3 regions of the Nonomuraea sp. NPDC049309 genome follow, and region 1 is predicted to be linked to each of the others. Evidence: predicted binding sites of a transcription regulator. Region 1 holds the regulator's gene; each other region holds the start of a gene.

What was found. Region 1 encodes HrcA, which represses chaperone genes, less so after heat shock. Its sites were predicted from a motif close to TTGGCACTCTCNNNNNGAGAGTGCCAA; they were not measured.
Region 2: a site for HrcA is predicted at 3,550-3,576, ahead of groL (chaperonin GroEL). Genes of this name have one in related genera too.
Region 3: a site for HrcA is predicted at 2,859-2,885, ahead of groES (co-chaperone GroES). Genes of this name have one in related genera too.

The regions. Positions count from the first base shown of each region.
Region 1 covers NZ_JBICSH010000001.1:2,812,904-2,820,480, reverse strand. Annotated here, with positions in the region: gene ACGFIM_RS12510 (hypothetical protein) at 1-37, shown strand, start outside; gene hemW (radical SAM family heme chaperone HemW) at 171-1,391, shown strand; gene ACGFIM_RS12500 (DUF4870 domain-containing protein) at 1,591-2,568, opposite strand; gene ACGFIM_RS12495 (DUF3097 domain-containing protein) at 2,565-3,374, opposite strand; gene ACGFIM_RS12490 (hypothetical protein) at 3,392-3,847, opposite strand; gene hrcA (heat-inducible transcriptional repressor HrcA) at 4,313-5,326, shown strand; gene dnaJ (molecular chaperone DnaJ) at 5,338-6,480, shown strand; gene ACGFIM_RS12475 (16S rRNA (uracil(1498)-N(3))-methyltransferase) at 6,477-7,208, shown strand; gene ACGFIM_RS12470 (hypothetical protein) at 7,262-7,577, opposite strand, start outside.
Region 2 covers NZ_JBICSH010000009.1:28,864-36,440, reverse strand. Annotated here, with positions in the region: gene ACGFIM_RS37220 (HelD family protein) at 1-660, shown strand, start outside; gene ACGFIM_RS37215 (YbhB/YbcL family Raf kinase inhibitor-like protein) at 728-1,258, shown strand; gene ACGFIM_RS37210 (hypothetical protein) at 1,420-1,650, opposite strand; gene groL (chaperonin GroEL) at 1,811-3,442, opposite strand; gene ACGFIM_RS37200 (cold-shock protein) at 3,792-3,992, opposite strand; gene ACGFIM_RS37195 (MoaD/ThiS family protein) at 4,235-4,510, opposite strand; gene thrC (threonine synthase) at 4,536-5,768, opposite strand; SAM riboswitch class I at 5,782-5,925, opposite strand; gene ACGFIM_RS37185 (RNA polymerase sigma factor) at 6,005-6,559, opposite strand; gene ACGFIM_RS37180 (trehalose-6-phosphate synthase) at 6,591-7,577, shown strand, end outside.
Region 3 covers NZ_JBICSH010000003.1:66,139-73,715, reverse strand. Annotated here, with positions in the region: gene ACGFIM_RS21215 (hypothetical protein) at 1-505, opposite strand, end outside; gene groL (chaperonin GroEL) at 768-2,387, opposite strand; gene groES (co-chaperone GroES) at 2,458-2,772, opposite strand; gene ACGFIM_RS21200 (methyltransferase domain-containing protein) at 3,257-4,450, shown strand; gene ACGFIM_RS21195 (hypothetical protein) at 4,645-6,585, shown strand; gene tsaD (tRNA (adenosine(37)-N6)-threonylcarbamoyltransferase complex transferase subunit TsaD) at 6,767-7,577, opposite strand, start outside.

The sequences.
Region 1 (7,577 bases):
CGAGGTGGCGTTCGACCTGGACAGCCCGCACCCGTGACGGCCGGGACGGCCAGCGGAGGACGCTGCAGGGGGGCGAGGTGAGCGGGGTGCGGCGGGTGGTGTGTGTGGGCGGGTGGGCTGAGCGGGGCGGGAGTGGGCGGAGCACTGTGCGGGGCGGGCACACTGGAGGGGTGCCATCCATCCTGCCCGACGGTGATCCCGCGCCCGCCTCCGGCGAGTTGCCCGCCAGCGCTCTGCGCGGCCTCGGCGAGCGGCCGTTCGGCTTCTACGTGCACGTGCCGTTCTGCCTGACCCGCTGCGGCTACTGCGACTTCAACACGTACACGGCCTCCGAGCTCGGCCCCGGGGCCTCGCAACGCGACTACGCCGACACGGTGATCGAGGAGATCCGGCTGGCGCGGCGCGTCCTGGGTGAGACGGACCTGCCGGTGGAGACGGTGTTCTTCGGCGGCGGCACCCCCACGCTGCTGCCCCCCGAGGATCTGGCGCGCATTCTCGCCGCGATCGGCTCGGAGTTCGGGCTGCGGCCGGACGCCGAGGTCACCACCGAGGCCAACCCGGAGTCGGTCGATCCGTCGTCGCTGGAGAAGCTGCGCCACGGCGGGTTCAACCGGATCAGCTTCGGCATGCAGAGCGTACGCGAGCACGTCCTGCAGGTGCTCGATCGCCGCCACACGCCGGGCAGGGCGGCCGCGGCGGTCAAGGAGGCCAGGGAGGCCGGGTTCGAGCACGTCAACCTCGACCTGATCTACAGCACGCCGGGCGAGTCCGACGACGACTGGCGGGCGTCGCTGAGCGCGGCGATCGAGGCGGGGCCCGACCATGTGTCGGCGTACTCGCTGATCGTCGAGGAGGGCACCCGCCTGGCGGCGCGGATCCGGCGCGGCGAGCTGCCGATGCCCGACGACGACGTGGCCGCCGACCGTTACCTGATCGCCGACGAGCTGCTGTCGCAGGCCGGGTTCGAGTGGTACGAGGTGTCGAACTGGGCGGCGTCGCAGGACGCCCGCTGCCGCCACAACCTGCTCTACTGGACCGGCGGCGACTGGTGGGCCGCCGGCCCAGGAGCGCACAGCCACGTCGGCGGCACCCGCTGGTGGAACGTCAAGCACCCCGCCGCCTACGCCCAGCGGCTCGCCGCCGGCGCCTCGCCCGCCCACGCCCGCGAGGTGCTCGGGCCGGACGACCGCGCCGCCGAACGCCTCATGCTGGAGCTGCGGCTGTCGTCCGGCTACCCGCTGGCCGACGTCGCGCCCGCCGCGCGGCCCGCGGTGGCGAGCGCGCTCGCCAGAGGACTGCTGGAGCCGGAGCCGTTCAAGGCGGGCCGCATGGTGCTGACCCTCCAGGGCAGGCTGCTGGCCGACGCCCTGGTCAGAGATCTCCTGGTCTGACGCGGCCGGCTGGTCTGACGCGGATGACCGGTCCGGGCCGATGACTCGGTCAGGGGCCTCGCAGCCGGCTGCTCACGGCTCCTGCCCCGGCCTGTGATGCCCGGTTCGGCGGCCGGCTTCCGGCGTGGTCGGCTGGCCCAGGGTGACGCTCTGGGCGGGGGATTTCGGGCCGGGTGATGCAGCCGGGGGCTTTTCGGGGTCAGGTGATGAAGGGGATGGCGATCGGATAGCGGTAGTGCTTGCCCTTGTTGGCCGCCACCGCAGCCTGGATGTGGAAGATCAGCGACACCACGTAGATCGCCGGCAGCGTCAGGAAGCCGATGAAGAAGAACATCAGGAACATCGACGCGAGGTAGCCGATGAACATCGTGAGCTCGAAGTTCAGCGCACCGGCGGCGTGGTCCCTGACGTAGGGGGACTGGTCCTTGCGCACCAGGTAGATGATGAGCGGGCCGATCCAGGAGACCAGCAGGCCCAGCAGGTGGCTGAGCATCGCCATGCTGTTGTCGTCGGTGCCGGGGCGGGGGCCGAAGCGGCCGGGGACGTACGGCTGGCCGGGCGGTTGCGCGTATCCGTAGCCGGGCGGGGGCGGCGGGTATCCGGGGCGTCCGTAACCGCCGGGGTGTCCGCCGGGCGCGCCGTAGGGGCCCTGCCGGTCGTGACCGGGCGGGCCGTAGCCGGTGGGCGGCTGCTGGTAGTACTGGGGCGCCGAGCCGGGCAGCTGCCCGTAGGGGATCTGCTCGCCGTAGGAAGGGGGCTGCGGCCCGTACCCGGGCGTCGAACCGGGCTGCGCGCCGTAGCCGGGGGTGGAGCCGGGCTGTGCGCCGTAACCGGGGGCTGATCCGGGCTGCGCGCCGTAGCCGGGCGCGGGGTCGGCGGGTGCGCTGTAGCCGGGGGTGGAGCCGGGCTGTGCGCCGTAGCCGGGGGCTGATCCGGGCTGGGGGTCGTAGCCGGGCGCGGGGCCGGCGGGTGCGCTGTAGCCGGACGCGGGGTCAGGCTGCTGTCCGGACGGCGGCGGCGGGCCCGGCTGCGGGCCGGAGCCCGGCGCGGGCGGCGGCATGTCGGCGGGGGAGAACTTGCGCGTGGCGTCGGCGTCCGCCGGGCTCACCATGCGGGTCGCGTCGTCGTCGGCGGGAGGTCGGGGCGGGTCTTGGCCGGCGTGGGGGTCTTGACTCATGGTGCCTCCGTAACGAAGTCGATCAGCTCCTCGACCCGGCCGAGCAGCGCCGGCTCGAGGTCCGTGTACGTCTTGACGGCGCCGAGGATGCGCCGCCACGCCTCCGCGGGCTCCATGCGCCAGCCCAGCGCGGCGATGACACCCTCCTTCCACGGGACGCCGCGCGGCACCTCCGGCCAGGCCGGGATGCGCAGCACGGACGGTTTGACCGCCTGCCAGATGTCGACGAACGGGTGGCCGACCACCAGCACGTCGGGGGAGGTGATCTCGGCGGCGATCCGGCTCTCCTTGGAGCCGGGCACCAGGTGGTCGACGAGCACGCCGAGCCGCCGCCCCGGCCCGGGGCGGAACTCCTCGACGATGGCCGGCAGGTGGTCGATGCCTTCGAGGTATTCGACGACCACGCCCTCGACCCGCAGGTCGTGGCCCCAGATCTTCTCGACGAGCGCGGCGTCGTGGACGCCTTCGACGTAGATGCGGCTCTGCCGGGCCACTCTCGCCCGCAGGCCTTCGACGGCGATGGAGCCCGACGCGCTGCGCCGGGGACCCGCGGGGGCGGGCGCGGCGGGGCGTATCAGCGTGACGGGCTTGCCCTCCAGCAGGAACGCGGCGGGCGCGAGCGGGAAGAGCCGGCGGTTGCCGAACCGGTCCTCAAGGGTGACGGCCTCCTTGTCGCACGCCACCACGGCGCCGCAGAAGCCGCTGTCCGCGTCCTCCACGACGAGGTCCCGCTCGGCGGGCACCTCGGGGATCTTCCCCTTGCCCGGCCGCCGCCAGTTTCCCGCCAGCACATCGCCCTCGTACACACGGGGACCGTAGCAAATCACCCGCTGACCGCAAGGCGCTTACGGGCGCCGCTGCGGCGGACGATGACGATGATCGTGCCCGCGACGGCGATGAGCAGCCCGGCGCCTGCGAGGGCGACCATGATGATCATGCCGTCGGCGACGCCGGCCACGACGGAGGAGAAGTCGCGGCCGATGCCGTAGCGCACGGTGGCCTGCTCGTCGTTGACACAGGTCAGCTCGTAGTCGCCCTTGGCGGGGGCGTTGATCACGAGGATCTGCTCCCAGACCGCGGCCTCCGCCTCGATGAGCCGCCGCTCGGAGGGCTTGGCCAGCTTCGCGTCCCCGCTGATGGAGCAGTCGTAGGTGACCGCGGTGTCGCTCGCGAGATAGACGCCGGGTCTGGCGGACGGGTCCACCGTCACCGTGATCTTTTCGCCGGACGCGAACGTCTGTCTGGGCGCCAGGCCGGAGCCGGCGCCCACACCGTTCATGAACAGCACGACTCCGGCCGCCGCGCAGGCCAGGAACACGCCCCAGGCGGCCGCGATCCACCACGGGCTGGGCTTTATGGCTTTGGAGTCGATTCGTGGTGGAAATTGGGCCTGTTGGCCGTATTGTCCGTACTGAGATGGCGGGCCGAACTGATATGGGTCACCGTACGGCGGCGGGCCCTGCGGAGGTGCGGGCTGCCGGCCGTATTGGGGTGGTTCCTGCGGAGGCTGCCACGGCGGCTGTCCGTGCGGGGCCGGTTCGTGGCCGGGCGGCGGGCCGTACGCCGGGGGACGGGAATCGTCGGTCATGAGGGCAAGTGTGCGGCCTGCTGCTCGCAGGAAGCCAGATGCAGTTGGGACGCGGTGTTATCGCACCTTGTGGGCGAGAGCCGTACACTTGGCACTCGGGAACACAGAGTGCTAGACACCACGTTCCTGTAAGGGACAGAGGCAGGAGGTGAGCACGTGCTCGACGATCGGAAGCTGGCGGTGCTCCGGGCCATTGTCGAAGACTACGTGTCCACCAACGAACCGGTGGGCTCCAAGGCGCTGGCCGAGCGTCACAATCTGAAGGTCTCCCCGGCGACGGTCAGGAACGACATGGCCGCGCTGGAGGAGGAAGGCTACATCACCCAGCCGCACACCAGCGCGGGCCGCGTGCCGACGGACAAGGGCTACCGCCTGTTCGTCGACCGGCTCTCGCAGGTCAAGCCGCTGTCGGCGGCCGAGCGGCGGGCCATCGAGACGTTCCTCGCGGGCGCCGTCGACCTCGACGACGTGGTCACCCGCACGGTCCGGCTGCTGGCGCAGCTCACCCGGCAGGTCGCGGTCGTGCAATACCCGACGCTCACCCGCTCGACGGTCCGGCACGTCGAGCTCGTTCCCCTGACCGAGCGGCGGGTCATGCTCGTGCTCATCACCAACACCGGCCGCGTCGAGCAGCGTGTGGTGGAGCTGCCGGAAGTGGTGGAGGACCACCGCATCGCCAACCTGCGCGCCGTGCTCAACGCGTGCCTCGACGGCTGCGGTTTGAGCGCCGTGCCCGAGCTGGTCGCCGACCTGCCGGAGAGACTCCCCGTCGAAGACCGGCCCGCCGCCGCGACGATCCTCTCGGTGCTGCTCGAGACGCTGGTCGAGCGGCACGACGAGAAGGTCGTGTTCGCCGGGGCGGCCAACCTCGCCGGCGCCGACTTCGCCACCGGTCTGCGCGACGTGCTGGAGGCGCTTGAGGAGCAGGTCGTCCTCATGCGGCTGCTCGGCGAGACATCCTCAGACACCCCGTCCGCGCTCACCGTGCGCATCGGATCGGAAAACCCCTACCTGCGGGGCACATCCGTCGTCGCGACCGGATACGGTTCTGGCGACAACCAACTCGCCCGGCTCGGCGTTCTGGGGCCGACCAGGATGGACTACCCCGTGACGATGGGCGCCGTACGCGCGGTGGCACGCTACGTCAGCCAGATCCTGGCTGCATCATAAGAGGTCGATAAGTGGCAAACAGCGACTACTACGCCACCCTCGGGGTGCGCCGTGACGCAAGTCAGGACGAGATCAAGAAGGCGTATCGCCGGCTCGCTCGCGAGCTGCACCCTGACGTGAACCCCGATCCTGACACCCAGGAGCGGTTCAAAGAGATCACGCAGGCCTACGAGGTGCTGTCCGACCCGAACAAGCGCCAGATGTACGACCTGGGTGGCGACCCCTACGGCGGCGGCGCGGGAGCGGGCGCCGGTGCCGGCGGGTTCGGAGCGGGCTTCCCGTTCAGCGACATCATGGACGCCTTCTTCGGCACCGCCACCGGTGCCAGGGGGCCGCGCTCGCGTGCCCGCAGGGGCCGCAACGCCACGATCAGGGTCGAGCTCGACCTGCGCGAGACCGCGTTCGGCACGACCCGCGAGCTCGCCGTGGACACGGCCGTGCTCTGCGACGTCTGCCACGGGGCCGGCACCGCGCCGGGCACCCACCCCGACACCTGTGACATGTGCAGCGGGCGCGGCGAGATCTCCCAGGTCACGCGCTCCTTCCTGGGCCAGGTCATGACCTCGCGGCCCTGCCCGCAGTGCGGCGGCTTCGGCACGATCATCCGCCACCCCTGCCAGGAGTGCTCCGGCGACGGCCGGGTGCGCACCCGCCGTACGATCAAGGTCCGCATCCCCGCGGGCGTCGAGGACGGCACCCACATCCAGCTCGCCGGCGAGGGCGAGGTCGGGCCCGGCGGCGGCCCGCCGGGAGACCTGTTCCTGGAGATCGTCGAGCGGCCCCACGAGATCTTCGAACGGCGCGGTGACGACCTCCACTGCACCGTGCAGATCCCGATGACGGCCGCCGCGCTCGGCACCGTGCTGACGGTGGACACCCTCGACGGCACCGAAGAGGTCGACGTCCGGCCCGGCACGCAGTCCGGCCAGGTCATCACCATGTACGGCAGGGGCGTCCAGCGGCTCAACGAGTCCGGCAGGGGCGACCTGCTCATCCACGTCAACGTCGAGACGCCGACCCGCCTCGACTCCGCCCAGGAGGAGTTGCTGCGCGAGCTGGCCAGGCTGCGAGGTGAGGAGCGCCCGCCTGGCAAGTTCGCACCGGGTCAGCAGGGTTTTTTCTCCCGCCTGCGTGACGCCTTCAACGGCCGGTGACGGCGCCGGTCTTCCTCTGCGAGCGCGAGCGCCTCGACGGGGCCGAGCTGACGCTGGAGGGCCCCGAGGGGCGGCACGCGGCCGCCGTGCGCCGGTTGCGGCCCGGTGAGCGCGTCGACCTCACCGACGGCGCGGGCGCGGTGGCCGAGTGCGTCGTACGCGAGACGCTGAAGGACAAGCTCAGGCTCGACGTGCTCCGCCGCTACGACGTCGAACGGCCGGCGCTCCGGCTGACGGTCGTCCAGGGCCTGCCCAAGGGCGACAGGGGCGAGCTGGCGGTCGAGATGATGACCGAGGCGGGCGTCGATGTGATCGTGCCGTGGGCGGCCGCGCGCAGCATCACGCAGTGGAAGGGCGACAAGGTCGCCAAGGCGCTGGGCCGCTGGCGCTCCACCGCGCGCGAGGCGGGCAAGCAGGCCCGCCGCTTCCACCTGCCGGAAGTGGCCGACCTCGCCTCCACCGCCCAGGTCGAGCGGCTGCTGGCGGAGGCCGCGCTGGGCCTGGTGCTGCACGAGGAGGCCACCGAGCCGCTGTCGGGCGTGGCGCTGCCCGCCGAGGGCGACATCGTCATGGTGGTCGGTCCCGAGGGCGGGGTCTCGGAGGAGGAGCTGGCCAGGTTCACGACGGCCGGGGCGGCGCCCGTGCTGCTCGGCCCGACGGTCCTGCGCACCTCCACGGCGGGGGTGGCGGCGGCGTCCGTGCTGTTCAGCCGTACGGGGCGCTGGTGAGCCTCTCGAGCCGCTGACGCTCCTCAGGCGTCTTCAGGGCCTGCTCGGCGTCGTCAGGGGGTCGGCTGCGTGTCCTGCACCGGCGGCGTGGACGCCTCGACGGGCGGCGTCTCGGTCATCGCGTCCTCGGGAGGGCACTCCTCGGGCGGGCACGACGACGGCGGCGCGGACGTCTCGATCATCGTGGGGCTCGGCGTCGGCGTGGGCGGCGGCGAGAGCGTGGGGCAGTCGGCCGGCGGCTCGGCTTCATCGGCGAGCGCCGACGGGCAGGGGGTGGGGGTGGGCGTGGGAGTCGGTGACGGCCTGCTGGTCGAGTCGGCCTTGCGGGTCACCTTGGGCGTCGCGCGCTCCGGCGTGCCGGGCGGAAGC
Region 2 (7,577 bases), on a different contig from region 1:
TCGCTCGGCCACCTGGTCGTGGACGAGGCGCAGGACCTGTCGGAGATGCAGCTCAGAGCGCTCGGCCGGCGCTGCCGCAACGGCTCGGCCACCGTGCTCGGCGACCTCGCCCAGGGCACCACCCCGTGGTCCACCACCTCGTGGGAGACCGTGCTCGAACACCTCGGCCAGCGCGACGGCGAGGTGACGGAGCTGACGCTCGGCTTCCGCGTGCCGCGCGAGGTGCTCGACTACGCGGCCCGGCTGCTGCCGTCCATCGCCCCCGGCCTCGCCGCGCCGCGCTCGCTGCGCCCCGGCGCCGGCTCGCTCACCGTGCTGCCGGGCGGCTCGGTCGCCGAGGCAGCCGAGCGGGCGCTCGCCAAGGAGGGCTCGATCGCCGTCATCGCCCCCGACGCCCTGGTGGAGAGCGTCTCGCAGGCGCTGTCCGGCCTGCCGCACGGCGTGCTCGGCCCCGACTCCACCGAGGAGCAGCGCCTGCTCGTCGTGCCCGCCACGCTGGCCAAGGGTCTCGAGTACGACCACGTCATCGTCGTCGAGCCGGCCGACATCGTGGCCGCCGAGCCCAGGGGCCTGGCCCGCCTGTACGTCGTGCTGACCCGTGCGGTCACCTCGCTGACCGTCCTGCACGACAAGCCGCTGCCCGCCGAGCTTCAGGTGTGAGCTGCGCGGGCACGGCCACTTCTAGGATGGCTGAGCAAGCACCTAGCTCTCACCCAAGGAGGATGCCGTGCCCGCACCGCTTCCCCATGAATTCCTGCCACCGGTCCCCGCGCTCGCGGTCGAGAGCGACGACATCCAGGACGGCGCACGCCTGCCCGACCTCCACGTCTTCAACGACTGGGGCATGACGGGCGGCAACCAGTCGCCGCACCTGCGCTGGTCGGGTGCTCCCGACGGCACCCGCAGCTACGCCGTCACCTGCTTCGACCCCGACGCGCCCACCGGCAGCGGCTTCTGGCACTGGGTGCTGTTCGACCTGCCCGCCTCGGTGACCGAGCTGCCCACGGGCGCCGGCACGGCCCCCGACTTCAAGGGCCTGCCCGAGGGCGCCGTGCACGCCCGCTCCGACTACGGCATCAAGGCGTACGGCGGCGCCGCCCCGCCCCCCGGCGACCCGCACCGCTACGTGTTCACCGTCCACGCGCTGAGCGTCGAGAAGCTGGGTGTGGACAGCGACGCCAGCCCCGCCGTGGTCGGCTTCAACATCAACGCCAACCTGCTGGCCCGCGGCTTCATCGTCGCCACTTTCGGCGTCTGATCAGCCCGCTCAGGGGACCTTTTCGACGGGCCTGCCGGTCCTTTTCCGGCAGGCCCTTTTTCACGCTCCTTTTCCGGCGGGCGCATTCCGGCACGCGGTTCACCGGGCGCACACGAGCGCCCCCGCCGGCACGCACCGGCGGGGCGCTCGTCACGTCGGCGTCAGCGCACCTCGATCGCCCGCCCGCAGGCGATGACCTCCGGCAGCAGCGAGTCCACGATCGGGATGCCGGTGACCCCGGCGCTCGGCAGGCAGAGGGGGTGACGCAGGTCGCGCAGCAGGTTGAAGCCCGTCAGCTCGTCGTCGTCGGCGTGCGCGGGCGCGGCCGCGATGCCGACGGCGGCCAGCGCGAGGGCCGCGATACCGAAAATGCGCTTGCTGCGGGAGAACATCCGCTGCTCCTTCGTGTTCGTACTCGGTGGAAAGTCGTGGCCACCCACCTTTCCTCACCGGGCGTAGCGGATCAATGATGAAACGTAATGGCCGGTCCACAAGAAAAAGAGCGGCCCGGAAAATTCCGGACCGCCCTTCGTCTGCGCGACGAATGAAGACTCAGAAGTCCATGTCGCCGCCGCCGGGCATGCCCGCGCCGGCGCCGGCCGGAGCCTTCTCCGGCTTCTCGGCGATGACGGCCTCGGTGGTCAGGAACAGCGCCGCGATGGAGGCGGCGTTCTGCAGCGCGGAGCGCGTCACCTTGGCCGGGTCGATGATGCCGGACTCGAACATGTTGACGTACTCGCCGGTCGCGGCGTTGAGGCCCTCACCCGGGGTGAGGTTGCGGACGCGCTCGACCACGACGCCGCCCTCGAGGCCGGCGTTGACCGCGATCTGCTTGAGCGGCTCCTCCAGCGCCTTCTTGACGATGGCGGCACCGGTGGCCTCGTCGCCGTTGAGCTCCAGCTTGTCGAAGGCCTTGGCGCCGGCCTGCAGCAGCGCCACGCCACCGCCGGGGACGATGCCCTCCTCGACGGCCGCCTTCGCGTTGCGGACGGCGTCCTCGATGCGGTGCTTGCGCTCCTTGAGCTCGACCTCGGTGGCGGCACCGGCCTTGATGACGGCGACACCGCCGGCCAGCTTGGCCAGGCGCTCCTGGAGCTTCTCGCGGTCGTAGTCGGAGTCGGTGCGCTCGATCTCGGCGCGGATCTCGTTGACCCGGCCGGCGATCTGCTCGGCGTCACCGGCGCCGTCGACGATCGTGGTCTCGTCCTTGGTCACGACGACCTTGCGGGCGCGGCCGAGCAGGTCGAGGGTGGCGTTCTCGAGCTTGAGACCGACCTCCTCGGCGATGACCTGGCCGCCGGTCAGGATCGCGATGTCGTTGAGCATCGCCTTGCGGCGGTCACCGAAGCCCGGAGCCTTGACGGCGACGGAGCGGAACAGGCCGCGGATCTTGTTGACGACCAGGGTGGCCAGGGCCTCGCCCTCGATGTCCTCGGCGATGATCAGCAGCGGCTTGCCGGACTGGACGACCTTGTCGAGCAGCGGCAGCAGGTCCTTGTTGGCGGAGACCTTGCTGTTGACGATCAGGATGTAGGGGTCTTCGAGAACGGCCTCCATGCGGTCGGAGTCGGTCACGAAGTACATCGAGGTCATGCCCTTGTCGAAGCGCATACCCTCGGTGAGCTCGAGCTCCAGGCCGAAGGTGTTGCTCTCCTCGACGGTGATGACGCCTTCCTTGCCGACCTTGTCCATCGCCTCGGCGATGAGCGCGCCGATCTCGGGGTCGGCGGCGGAGATGGAGGCGGTCGAAGCGATCTGCTCCTTGGTCTCCACGTCCTTGGCCAGCTTGGAGAGCTCCTCGCTGACGCGCTCGACGGCGGCCTCGATGCCCTTCTTCAGGGCCATCGGGTTGGCCCCGGCGGCGACGTTACGCAGACCCTCGCGCACCAGCGCCTGGGCGAGCACGGTGGCCGTGGTGGTGCCGTCACCGGCCACGTCGTCGGTCTTCTTGGCGACCTCCTTGACCAGCTCGGCGCCGATCTTCTCCCAGGGGTCCTCGAGCTCGATCTCCTTGGCGATGGACACACCGTCGTTGGTGATCGTGGGGGCGCCCCACTTCTTCTCCAGCACGACGTTGCGGCCCTTCGGGCCCAGGGTCACCTTCACGGCGTCGGCGAGCTGGTTCATACCGCGCTCGAGACCGCGCCGGGCGTCCTCGTCAAACGCGATCATCTTGGCTGCCATAAGGCTAGACCTCCCAGATGCAGGGTGGCTTGTCGTGGACCGAGCCGACGCCCGCGACGGCATGGGTCAGCATCTCCTTCGGCAGACCCCATCGTCCCGATCCGGTGTTGGCACTCTACTGCACAGAGTGCCAACGAACTGTTTAGCACTCTACCCTGCCGAGTGCAAGCGAACGCCCCTGCTCTCCCTGCTTTCTCCCAGGTCAACGGCCATTTGGTGGTCTGCGCTATATGCGCCGGTACGGCGAGCCGCCCGGCGGCCCACCGTACGTGATTCGACAAAAGAGAGATGAGGGCTCGCACGGACTGCGCTGCCGTGCGAACCCGCCCGGTGCGTACCAGGTCGTGGATCAGACAGTGCGGACGGACTCCGCCTGCGGTCCCTTCTGGCCCTGCGTGATCTCGAACTCGACGCGCTGCCCCTGCTCGAGAGATCGGTACCCGTCCATCAGGATCGCCGAGTAATGGACGAATACATCCTTACCACCGTCTACCGCGATGAAGCCGTAGCCCTTGTCCGCGTTGAACCACTTGACGGTGCCCTGCGCCACTTCCGACTCCTCTTACTGGTCTACCAGATCTCGCCCATTCCTCCGCGAGACCTGTAATCGCCCGACTTAACGGAAAATCAGCCGGACGATCGCCTCGACCATACCTGTGGCAAGGGGTTTGGCAACAGAGTCAATCTGAAAAGAGCCTATTTCCTCCTTCCGAAGGTCGTTCAACGTTGAATTGGGCCTGCAAAAGGAGAAGGCGCCCACAAGGGGCGCCTTCACGATGTGATCCTCGACACTCAGCCGCCGGCGACGGCCGGGATGATGGAGATCTGAACGCCGTCGGGGGCCGGAGTGTCGAGCCCCTGGGCGAATCGGACGTCCTCTTCTCCCACGTAAACGTTGACGAAACGACGAATCTTGCCCGATTCATCCAGAATTCGGGCGCCGATCCCCGGGTAGTCCGCGTCGAGCTTGGTGAGCACGTCACGAAGAGTCGCGCCCTCGCCACTGACCTCGGCGTTGCCCCCCGTGTACGTGCGCAGAATGGTGGGAATCCGCACAGAAACGCTCATGGTTGAAGTCGCCTTTCCTGATTGATCAGACAGTCGCGCGGAACGCGTCGAGGGAGGGCCGGATCACGGCCGTGGGCACGGCGTCGTCGCTGATCGCGTCGAGCGTCTTGAGCCCGTCACCGGTGTTGAGCACCACGGTCAGGGCCTCGGGGTCGAGCACGCCGTTCTCGGTGAGCTTCTTCAGCACGCCGACCGTGACGCCGCCGGCGGTCTCGGCGAAGACGCCCTCCGTCGAGGCCAGCAGCTTGATGGCGGCCACGATCTCCTCGTCGGTGACGTCCTCGACGGCCCCGCCGGTGCGCCGGGCGATGTCCAGCACGTACGGCCCGTCGGCCGGGTTGCCGATGGCCAGCGACTTGGCGATGGTGTCGGGCTTGACCGGCCGCACGACGTCGTGGCCCGCCTTGAACGCGGTGGACACCGGCGAGCACCCGGCCGCCTGCGCGCCGAAGATCTTGTACGGCGTGTCCTCGACCAGCCTCAGCTTGATGAGCTCCTGGAAACCCTTGTCGATCTTCGTGAGCTGGGAGCCGGAGGCGATGGGGACGATGATCTGCTCGGGCAACCGCCAGCCGAGCTGCTCGGCGATCTCGTACGCGAGCGTCTTGGAGCCCTCGGCGTAGTAGGGCCGCAGGTTGACGTTGACGAATCCCCACTTGTCGCCCAGCGGGTCACCGATCAGCTCCGAGCAGAACCGGTTGACGTCGTCGTACGTGCCCTCGATGCCGATGAGCTTGCCGCCGAAGACCCGCGCCATGGCGATTTTCGCCTGCTCGAGGTTCGCGGGGATGAACACGCACGCCTCCAGCCCGGCACGCGCCGCGGCGGCGGTGACGGCGCCCGCGAGGTTGCCGGTGGAGGAGCAGGAAAGGGTGTGGAATCCGAAGTTCCTGGCCGCTTCCACGGCCATGGCGACGACCCGGTCTTTGAACGAGTGGGTGGGGTTGCCCGAGTCGTCCTTCACGTAAAGGTTCTTGATTCCGAGCGTTCGACCGAGGTTTCCGGCCTTGACCAATTTCGTCCAGCCGGGGTTCATATTCGGCTTTTCGGTCACGTCGGCCGGAACCGGAAGCAGTGCCCGGTAACGCCAGATGTTGGCGGGACCCGATTCGATCTGTTCGCGGGTCACCTCGCCGAAGTCGTAGGCCGCCTCAAGCGGCCCGAAACACTCCAGACAGGCGAAGCTGGGACCCAGCGGGTAACGAGCGCCGCACTCGCGGCAGGACAGACCGACGGCAGGACCAAAGTCAAGCGACATGAAGCGAGGCCTTCCCTCATCTTCGCCCGCGGCCACCTTGACCGCGAACCGGAATTGGCACCTTGTCCCGGTCGGCCTCGCCAGGTCGCGAGTCTCGAAAGCCGGGAGGGTTGCCGGGGCTTCACAGGGCCGGTCCCTCCACCCCTCTGGATGAGCTGTATGAAGTTGTTGAATTGGACTCTACCCGCTGAAGTGGACGAAATTACCACCCGTCTCAAAGTTTGAGACGGGTGGTCTCATCGATAGTCCTCTCCCAGCACGCTCTGCACGTATTTGCGGGCCTGATGGATCCGGGACTTCGCGGTGCCCAGCGGGATGCCGAGCTGCTCGGCCACCTCGTTGTAATCGAGCTGGACGATGTCACGCAGCACCAGCGCCTGCGCGAGATCGGGCTTGTCGGCCTCCAGCGCCTCCATGGCGTCGAGGAGGTCGAGGCGCGAGCCGGCGATCACGCTGACCCGCCGCACGTCGGGCTTCTGCACGGGCAGCTCGTCCGAGCTCTGCTCGGCCGCCCGACGCTTGAGCGACCGGTACGTCGTGCGGGCGCAGTTGGCCGTCACGATGTGCAGCCACGTACTGAACCTGGCCCGCCCCTCGAAACGGCTGATATTGCGCGCGACGGCCAGCAACGTATCCTGCGAGGCCTCCTCCGCATCCTGGTGATAAGGCAGGATTCGGGCGCAATGCCGCATCACATCGGGCTCTATCCGCGCCAGGAGCTCACCGAGTGCGCGATGGTCTCCGGCGGCGGCTGAGCGAGCGAGTTCCTCGGTTAGCTCATCAAGCGCCATAGCTGGGATCCTATGATCGAAAGGAGCCTAGATGAACAGCGTGCTGTTGGCCTCCAACAGGGGGCCGGTCTCCTTCACCGTCTCCGACGACGGCGAACTCACCATGAAACGCGGCGGAGGCGGACTCGTCTCCGGGCTGTCGGGCGTGGCCAAGGGCGACGGCGTGCTGTGGGTCTGCGCCGCGCTGACCGACGGCGACCGCAGCGCCGTACGCCTGGCCGGCGGCGGCCGCATGGACCACGCCGGCTACGACACGGGGCCGATGCGCATGCTGGACATCGCGCCCGCCACCTTCCACCGCGCCTACAACGCGGTGGCCAACTCGACCCTGTGGTTCATCAACCATCTGCTCTACGACATCCCCAACTCGCCCAACTTCGGCACCCGTTTCGAGCGCGAGTGGGAGTCCTACCGCGACTACAACGGCGCCTTCGCGCTGGCGCTCGCCGAGGAGGCCGGGCACGGCGCGCGCGTGATGGTGCAGGACTACCACCTTACGCTGACGCCGGCCATGCTCAGGGCCGAACGGCCGGACCTGCGCATCGCGCACTTCAGCCACACCCCGTGGGCGCCGCCCGAGTACTTCTCCCTGCTGCCCGACGACGTCGCCAGGGAGGTGCTCGAAGGCATCCTGGGCGCCGACCACGCCGGGTTCCTCACCGACAGGTGGGCCCAGGCGTTCATGGACTGCTGCGAACGGCTGCTCGGCGCCGAGGCCGACCGCGTCGGCCGCAGCGTCACCTACGCGGGCAGGACCACCCGCATCGGCGTCCACAGCCTGGGCGTGGACGGCGCGGCCCTGTGGGAGCGGGCCTGCGAGCCCGACGTCGAGTCGCACATGGCCGCGCTCAGGGAGCAGGTCGGCGAGCGCAAGCTGATCGTCCGCATCGACCGCACCGAACTGTCGAAGAACATCGTGCGCGGGCTCATCGCCTACCGCGAGTTCCTGGCCGCCCACCCCGAGTGGCACGGCCGCGTGGTGCACCTCGCCTTCGCCTACCCCAGCAGGCACGACCTG
Region 3 (7,577 bases), on a different contig from region 1:
ACCGGCGGTCCCAGTACGCTCCATGCACCGCCCTCAGGTGCTCAAGCGCCGTACGCAACTCCGCCTCGACGTCGGCCACCCCACCACCCGCAGCACCGCTCGCCGAGGCCGCCGCGCGTACCTCGTCGAGCCTCCGCTCCGCCAGCGCCGCGAGCACACCCTCCTCGATGCCGTCCAGCGACCAGAAGCGCACCGGTTCCCGGATGTGATGGTTGGCCACCGGATCCTCGCGGGACCGCCAGACGTAGGCGACCCCGCCCTTGTCCAGCTCCAGGAAGTCCACCAGCCAGGCCGTCCCCGGCGGCTGCGTGCCCCACGCCACCTCCTCGGCGGGCAGGTTCAGCACGAACGCCACCTCAAGGCGCTCGACGGGATCGGCCCCGTCCAGCAGGTCGCCGAACACGTACGCCGCGCGCAGGAACGGCTCGTCCGCCCGCACCTTCCGGGTCTGCTCGCACGCCCGCGCCAGCCTCCGCAGCCGCTCCACCGCCCGCTTGTACAACACGCCCCGCCACCTCCTCACACCGGCGCCCCACACCCGAATGGACCGGACCGCCGCCCAGCGTACGTGCCCGCCCTCACCCCCTCACCCCAGCGCCCCGCCCGAGAACCCCGACCCGGGCGCCGACAGTCCGCCCTCCGCAAGGCGCCACATCCCGCGCGCCCCAGAAGACGGGCGCCCACACGTGACACCCCCGGAAACGCCGTACGGCCCGCACCCCGGGCAGGGTGCGGGCCGTACGGTCAGCGAAAGGAGTGAGGAAGGGTCAGTGACCGTGGCCGTGACCGTGGCCCTGGCCGTTGGCCTGCTCCTCCTCCTCGGGCTTGTCCACCACGAGCGCCTCGGTGGTGAGCAGCATGCCCGCGATCGAGGCGGCGTTCTGGACGGCCGAGCGGGTGACCTTGACGGGGTCGATGACGCCCTGGGCGATCAGGTCGCCGTACTCGCCGGTGGCGGCGTTGAGGCCGTGGCCGGGCTGCAGCTCGGCGACCTTGTGGGTCACGACGTAGCCCTCGAGGCCGGCGTTCTCGGCGATCCAGCGGGCGGGCTCGACGAGCGAGCGGCGCACGATGCTGACGCCGGTGGCCTCGTCGCCGGTCAGGCCGAGGTCGTCGAGGTCCTTGGAGGCGTGGATCAGCGCGGAGCCACCGCCGGAGACGATGCCCTCCTCGATGGCGGCGCGGGTCGCGGAGATCGCGTCCTCGAGGCGGTGCTTCTTCTCCTTCAGCTCGACCTCGGTGGCGGCGCCGACGCGCAGCACGCACACACCGCCGGCGAGCTTGGCCAGGCGCTCCTGCAGCTTCTCGCGGTCCCAGTCGGAGTCGGACTGCTCGATGGCAATCTTGATCTCCTTGATGCGGTCCTCGATGGCCTGCGCGTCACCGGCGCCGTCGACGATGGTCGTGGTGTCCTTGGTGACGACGACGCGGCGGGCCGTGCCGAGCACCTCGAGGCCGACGTGCTCCAGCTTGAGGCCGACCTCCTCGCTGACGACCTGGCCGCCGGTGAGGATGGCCATGTCCTGCAGCATCGCCTTGCGGCGGTCGCCGAAGCCCGGGGCCTTGACGGCGACGGAGGTGAAGGTGCCGCGGATCTTGTTGGTGACCAGGACGGCCAGGGCCTCGCCCTCGACGTCCTCGGCGACCACGAGCAGCGGCTTCTTGGTCTGGGCGACCTTCTCCAGCAGCGGCAGGAAGTCCGCGATGGAGGAGATCTTGCCCTGGTGGAGCAGGATGTAGGCGTCCTCGAGGACGGTCTCCATCCGCTCGGGGTCGGTCACCATGTAGGCCGACAGGTAGCCCTTGTCGAACTGCATGCCCTCGGTGAACTCGAGCTCCATGCCCATGGCATTGGACTCTTCGACGGTGAGGACACCGTCCTTGCCCACCTTGTCGAAGGCCTCGGCGATGAGGTTGCCGATCTGCGCGTCCTGGGCGGAGATCGTCGCGACGTTGGCGATCTCGTTCTTGTCGGCGACCTCGCGGGCGCTCGACAGCAGGCGCTCGCTGATCTCCTTGGCGGCCTTGTCGATGCCGCGCTTGAGCGCCAGCGGCGAGGCGCCGGCGGCGACGTTGCGCAGGCCCTCACGGACCATGGCCTGGGCCAGGACGGTCGCGGTGGTGGTGCCGTCACCCGCGATGTCGTTGGTCTTGGTGGCCACTTCCTTGGCGAGCTGGGCGCCGAGGTTCTCGTAGCGCTCCTCCAGCTCGATCTCACGAGCGATGGTCACACCGTCGTTCGTGATCGTCGGCGCACCGAACTTCTTGTCGATGACGACGTTACGGCCCCGCGGGCCGAGCGTTACCTTGACGGCGTCGGCGAGGGCGTTGACGCCGCGCTCGAGCGCGCGGCGGGCGTCCTCGTCGAACTCCAGGATCTTCGCCATTGCTGAGTCCTCTCCTAGCGTCGAAAGCCCCGGCCGCCCTCAAGAGCGCCCGGGGCTCGACACAACCGGCTTACTTCTCGATGATCGCGAGAACGTCGCGGGCGGAGAGCACGAGGTACTCCTCGCCGCCGTACTTGACCTCGGTGCCGCCGTACTTGCTGTAGAGGACGATGTCGCCCTCAGAGACGTCGAGCGGGATCCGCTTCTCGCCGTCCTCGTCCCAGTTGCCGGGGCCCACCGCCAGAACCTTGCCCTCCTGCGGCTTCTCCTTGGCGGTGTCCGGGATGACCAGGCCGGACGCGGTGGTCTGCTCGGCCTCAAGCGGCTGAACCACGATGCGGTCGCCGAGCGGCTTAACGGGAACCTTGGTGGCGGTCGTCACGATCGGACCTCCCCTTCAGATTTCGATGATCTAGAAGAGGCGACCAGCTGGGCCTGCCGTCGCGGGTGTCAGACCTGCCTCGTCGCACGTTGGCACTCTCAAGGGGAGAGTGCCAACAGGAAACATATGCAAGAGGGGCTTGACAGTCAACACGAACGCGTCTGCCGACAGCGATCGGGCCTCGTGGAAAGGCCCTGTGACCTCGTTCAGTGTCCCACGCGCCGGGATGTCCGGCCCCGCCACCGCGCCGCGTCCGCCCGTGCATCCGCCCGTACGTGCGCTGCGCCCGGTGTGTCCTGCTCCGCCGATGCGCCGCGTCCGTTCGTGCATCCGCACGTCCGTGTTCGGCGCCCGGCGTGTCCTGCCTACCCCGCCCGCACGCCTTCTACTCATAAGGCGCCTTCCGCCTTTGGACAGCCTTCCACCTTCACGTAAGTCAGGCGCCCTCGTGCCGGGGAGGGCGCGCGTGGCGATAACGTCGGGTGGCGTGGACCTCGACGCCTTCACCGAGCTGCTGACCCCGCGCGGCCTGCGGGCGCTCGCCGAGGCGGGCGAGCTGGTGGGGGCCGGTCCCGCGGTCGATCCGGTGACCGCGGCCACGACGCTGCGCAAGACGTACGACGCGGCGCTGACCTCCGCCGCGCTCACCCAGGCGGGGCTGCGGCAGCGGGCCAGGGCCAAGTTCGGCGCGGACGCGGATCGCATGTTCTTCACGCCGCACGGCCTCGAACAGGCCACCCGCGCCGAGGTGGCCGAGCACCGCGCACGGCGCCTGCTCGCCCTGCTCGCCTCTGAAGAAGGGCGGGTGATCGACGCCTGCTGCGGCATCGGCGGCGACATGCTCGCCCTGGCCAGGGCGGGGTGCACGGTGACGGCCGTGGACGCCGACCCGCTGACGGCCGCCGTGGCGCGGGCGAACGCGGAGGCGTTCGGGCTGGGCGACCGGGTGACGGTGCGGGTGGGCGACGCGGCCGAGGTGCGGCCCGAGGAGCACGACGTGCTGTTCGCCGATCCGGCGCGGCGCACGGGCAAGGGCAGGACGTTCGACCCCATGGCGTACTCGCCGCCCTGGCCGGTGGTGCTCGATCTGGTCGCGCGCGCCGGTCTCGCCTGTCTCAAGGTCGCTCCCGGCATCCCGTACGAGTTCATCCCCGATGGCGCGCTGGCGGAGTGGGTGTCGTACAAGGGGGAGGTCAAGGAGGCCACGCTGTGGACGGGAGCCGGCGTGACGGCGGGCAGGCGCGCGACGCTGCTGCCCGGAGGTCATGAGCTGGCCGCCACCGGAGTCACGGCCCCGGTGGGCCCGCCCGGCCGTTACCTGTACGAGCCCGACGGCGCCGCCGTGCGCGCGCATCTCGTCGGCGAGGTGGCCGAGCTGGTCGGCGGGCGGCTGCTCGACCCGATGATCGCGTACGTGACGAGCGACGCCGCGGCGGACACCCCATGGGCCGCCAGATACGAAATAGAAGACGTCATCCCGTTCAACCTGAAAAAACTGCGCGCCGCCCTCCGTGAGCGACAAATCGGCAATGTCACCATCAAGAAGCGCGGCTCCGCCGTCGACATTGAACGCCTTCGCGCCGATTTGCGGCTCAGCGGCGACAACGCCATGGTCATCGTCCTGACCAGGATTCTCGACAAACCCTCGGTAATCCTCTGCAAGCCCTCCTCACCTGCCTGAATCTCCAAATTCGGCCATCGAACCGTTTTCCTCGATCTTTCTCCTCGCGTCTGACGGACCTTGATCCAGCGGCTAAGGTAGCCGGGCGGGAGTTCTCCCCCTATTGCGGTTAACCGCGTTCTCGCTCTTTCAGATATGAACCGGACCTACCCGACCACTGCGCGGCAGTCCGTCGGCGAGCGAAGGAGCTTTCGGTGGACCATTCCAACCACACCACCCTTCTCCAATCGGGCGCGTACAACGCCGACGTCGTCCCCAAGAGGATGCGAGACCTGCTCGCGCGTGCCGCACAGGACCACGTCTACGAGCAACGCACCCAGGGCGCGGTGCTCGACGAGATCCGCCAGCGGCTGGAGGGCATGGAATGGCTGCTGCGCGAGGTGCGCGAGCGCGAGCTCGGCGGGCTGAGCGGCTCCCTTGAGGCGGTGAACGGGCGGCTCGACGAGATCGCCGTCAAGCCGCCGATGTGGGCGGAGGGCCTGGCGCAGCACGTCGAGGCCGTACGCGACCACGTGGACGCCGTGGGCGACAGGGTCGGCTCGGTCGACGCCAGGGTCTCCCCCATCACCGACCTGCCCAGCCTGTGGGCCGACCTCGGCACCGTCGGCGAGAGCGTGGACGAGGCGCTCAGCCGGCTGCAGTCGGTGCTCGACACCACCGACGGCATCACCAAGGGCATGGCCGACTTCGCCGCCACGCTGAAGGGGCTCAACGCCAGCATGGAGGCCGCGGCCGGGCGCTTCACCCGGCTCGACCGGTCGATGGCGGAGCTGACCTCCCGTACGGACCGGGTCGAGGTCGCCGTGTCCGACCTGTCGGAGCACCTCACCAACAGGATCGACGACACCGCCCAGCGGCTCGCGGCCCGGCTCGACGAGACCGACAAGCGCCTGACGTCCCGGCTCGACGAGACCGACCAGCGGCTCACCGCCCGGCTCGGCGAGACCGGCCAGCGGGTGAGCACCCGCCTCGACGAGACCGACCAGCGGCTCGCCACGGCCCTGCTGGAGGCCGACGAACGCCTCGTCGCCCGGCTCAAGGAGGCCGACGAGCTGGCCGGGGCCCGCCTGGCGGGCGTCGAGCAGCGCCTGGCCACCCGCCTGGACGAGACCGACCAGCACCTCGCCGTGCAGCTCGGCGAGAGCGAGCAGCGCCTCACCGCCAGGCTCAGCGGCGTGGACGCCAGGCTCGAACACATCGAGGGCCGCCTTTCCGGCCTCGACTCCCGGCTCATCGGCTTCGACGGCCGCCTCGAATCGGCCGACGAGTGCCTGGCCGAGATCGACACCAGGCTCGACGGGCTCGACGGCCGCATCGGCGGCGTGGACCGGCGGCTGTCGTCCATGGACGGCCAGCTCGGCGCGGTCGACAAGCGGCTCGGCACGCTCGACGCCCACCTCGCCCGCCACGACGACCGCTTCGACGCGATCGACGTCCGCATGGACACCCGCTTCGCCTCGCTCGACGAGCGCCTGCAGGCCGGTGAGCAGCGCGCCGCCGAGATCGCGACCCGCAACGAGGGCCGCTTCAACCGCCTGGACAGCCAGGTCGACGCCATCGACGAGCGCCTGGTCGAGGCCGAAGAGCACATCGCCGGCCGCTTCGACGCGCTCGACGGGCAGCTCGGCGGCATCGACAGCCGGTTCCGCGGCATCGACACCCAGCTCAACGGCCTGGCCGCGCGCGCCGAGCAGACGGGCGAGCATCTCGAGTCGGTCGGCGAGCACCTGGAGTCGGTCGACGGCCGCATCGAGGCGGTCGGCCGCCGCGTCGACGAGCTGCCCGCCGCGCTCGACCACGCCGACCAGGTCACGAAGCAGGTCACCGAGCAGGTCACCGAGCAGGTCACCGGGCGGATCGGCGAGCTGATCAAGAGCCACGTGAGCGAGCAGGCGGAGCTGATCAAGGCGCAGGCGGGCGAGCAGGCCGAGCGCCTGGCCACCGCCACGGAGGCGCTCAGCGAGCTGGTGCGCTCGCGCCCCGACGGCGACGAGCTGGCGGGCACGATGTCGGGCGCGGTGTCCGGGGTCGTGCAGCCTGCGGCCGATGAGCTGACCAAGCGGCTGAGCGCGCTGGAGGAGACCATGCTGGCCCTCGCCGAGGCCCTGCTCCGCCCCACCCGCCCCAAGGACTGACCCCGCGGTCCCCGACACCGGCCCCGCCTCCGCCCGCGCGCCACGGGCGGGGCCGGATCTTGTGAGAGCGGGCGTCCCCGACGAGCGCCCGCGCCTCGAACGCGGGCCTTTCTGAGAAGACCCCTCGCCTCGAAGGCGCGCGTCCCCGACAAGCGCCCGTGCCGTGACCGGGACCGGCGGGTCAGACGTGGACGGTCGTGATCGGCAGCGACGAGTCGGCGGGGATCTGCAGCGACGACGGCGTCACACCGGCCGCCACCATGTCGGAGCCCAGCGCGGCGACCATGGCGCCGTTGTCGGTGCACAGCCCGGGCCGGGGCACCCGCAGCCGCACGCCGGCCGCCTCGCACCGCTCCTGGGCGAGCGCCCGCAGCCGCGAGTTGGCCGCGACGCCGCCGCCGATGAGCAGGTCGTGCACGTCGTACTTGCGGCACGCCTGCAGCGCCTTGCGGGTCAGCACATCGACCACCGCCTCCTGGAAGGAGGCGGCCACGTCGGGCACGTGGATGGACTCCCCGGCGGCCTCGCGCGCCTCGATCCAGCGGGCCACGGCCGTCTTGAGCCCGGAGAAGGAGAAGTCGAGCGTGCCGTCGTCGATCTTGCCGCGCGGGAACGCGATGGCGTTGCCCGACCCCTCGCGGGCGGCCTTGTCGATGTGGGGCCCGCCGGGGAACGGCAGCCCCAGCACCCGCGCCACCTTGTCGAACGCCTCGCCGGCCGCGTCGTCGACGGTGGCGCCGAGCGAGATGACCTCTTCGGCGACGTCGGGCACGAGCAGCAGCGACGAGTGGCCGCCGGAGACCAGCAGCGCGACGCAGGGCTTGGGCAGCGGGCCGTGTTCGAGCTGGTCGACGGCGACGTGGGCGGCCAGGTGGTTGACGCCGTAGAGCGGCACGCCGAGCCCGAGCGCGTACGCCTTGGCCGCGGCGACGCCCACCAGCAGCGCACCGGCGAGCCCAGGCCCGGCCGTGACCGCGATGGCGTCGATGTCG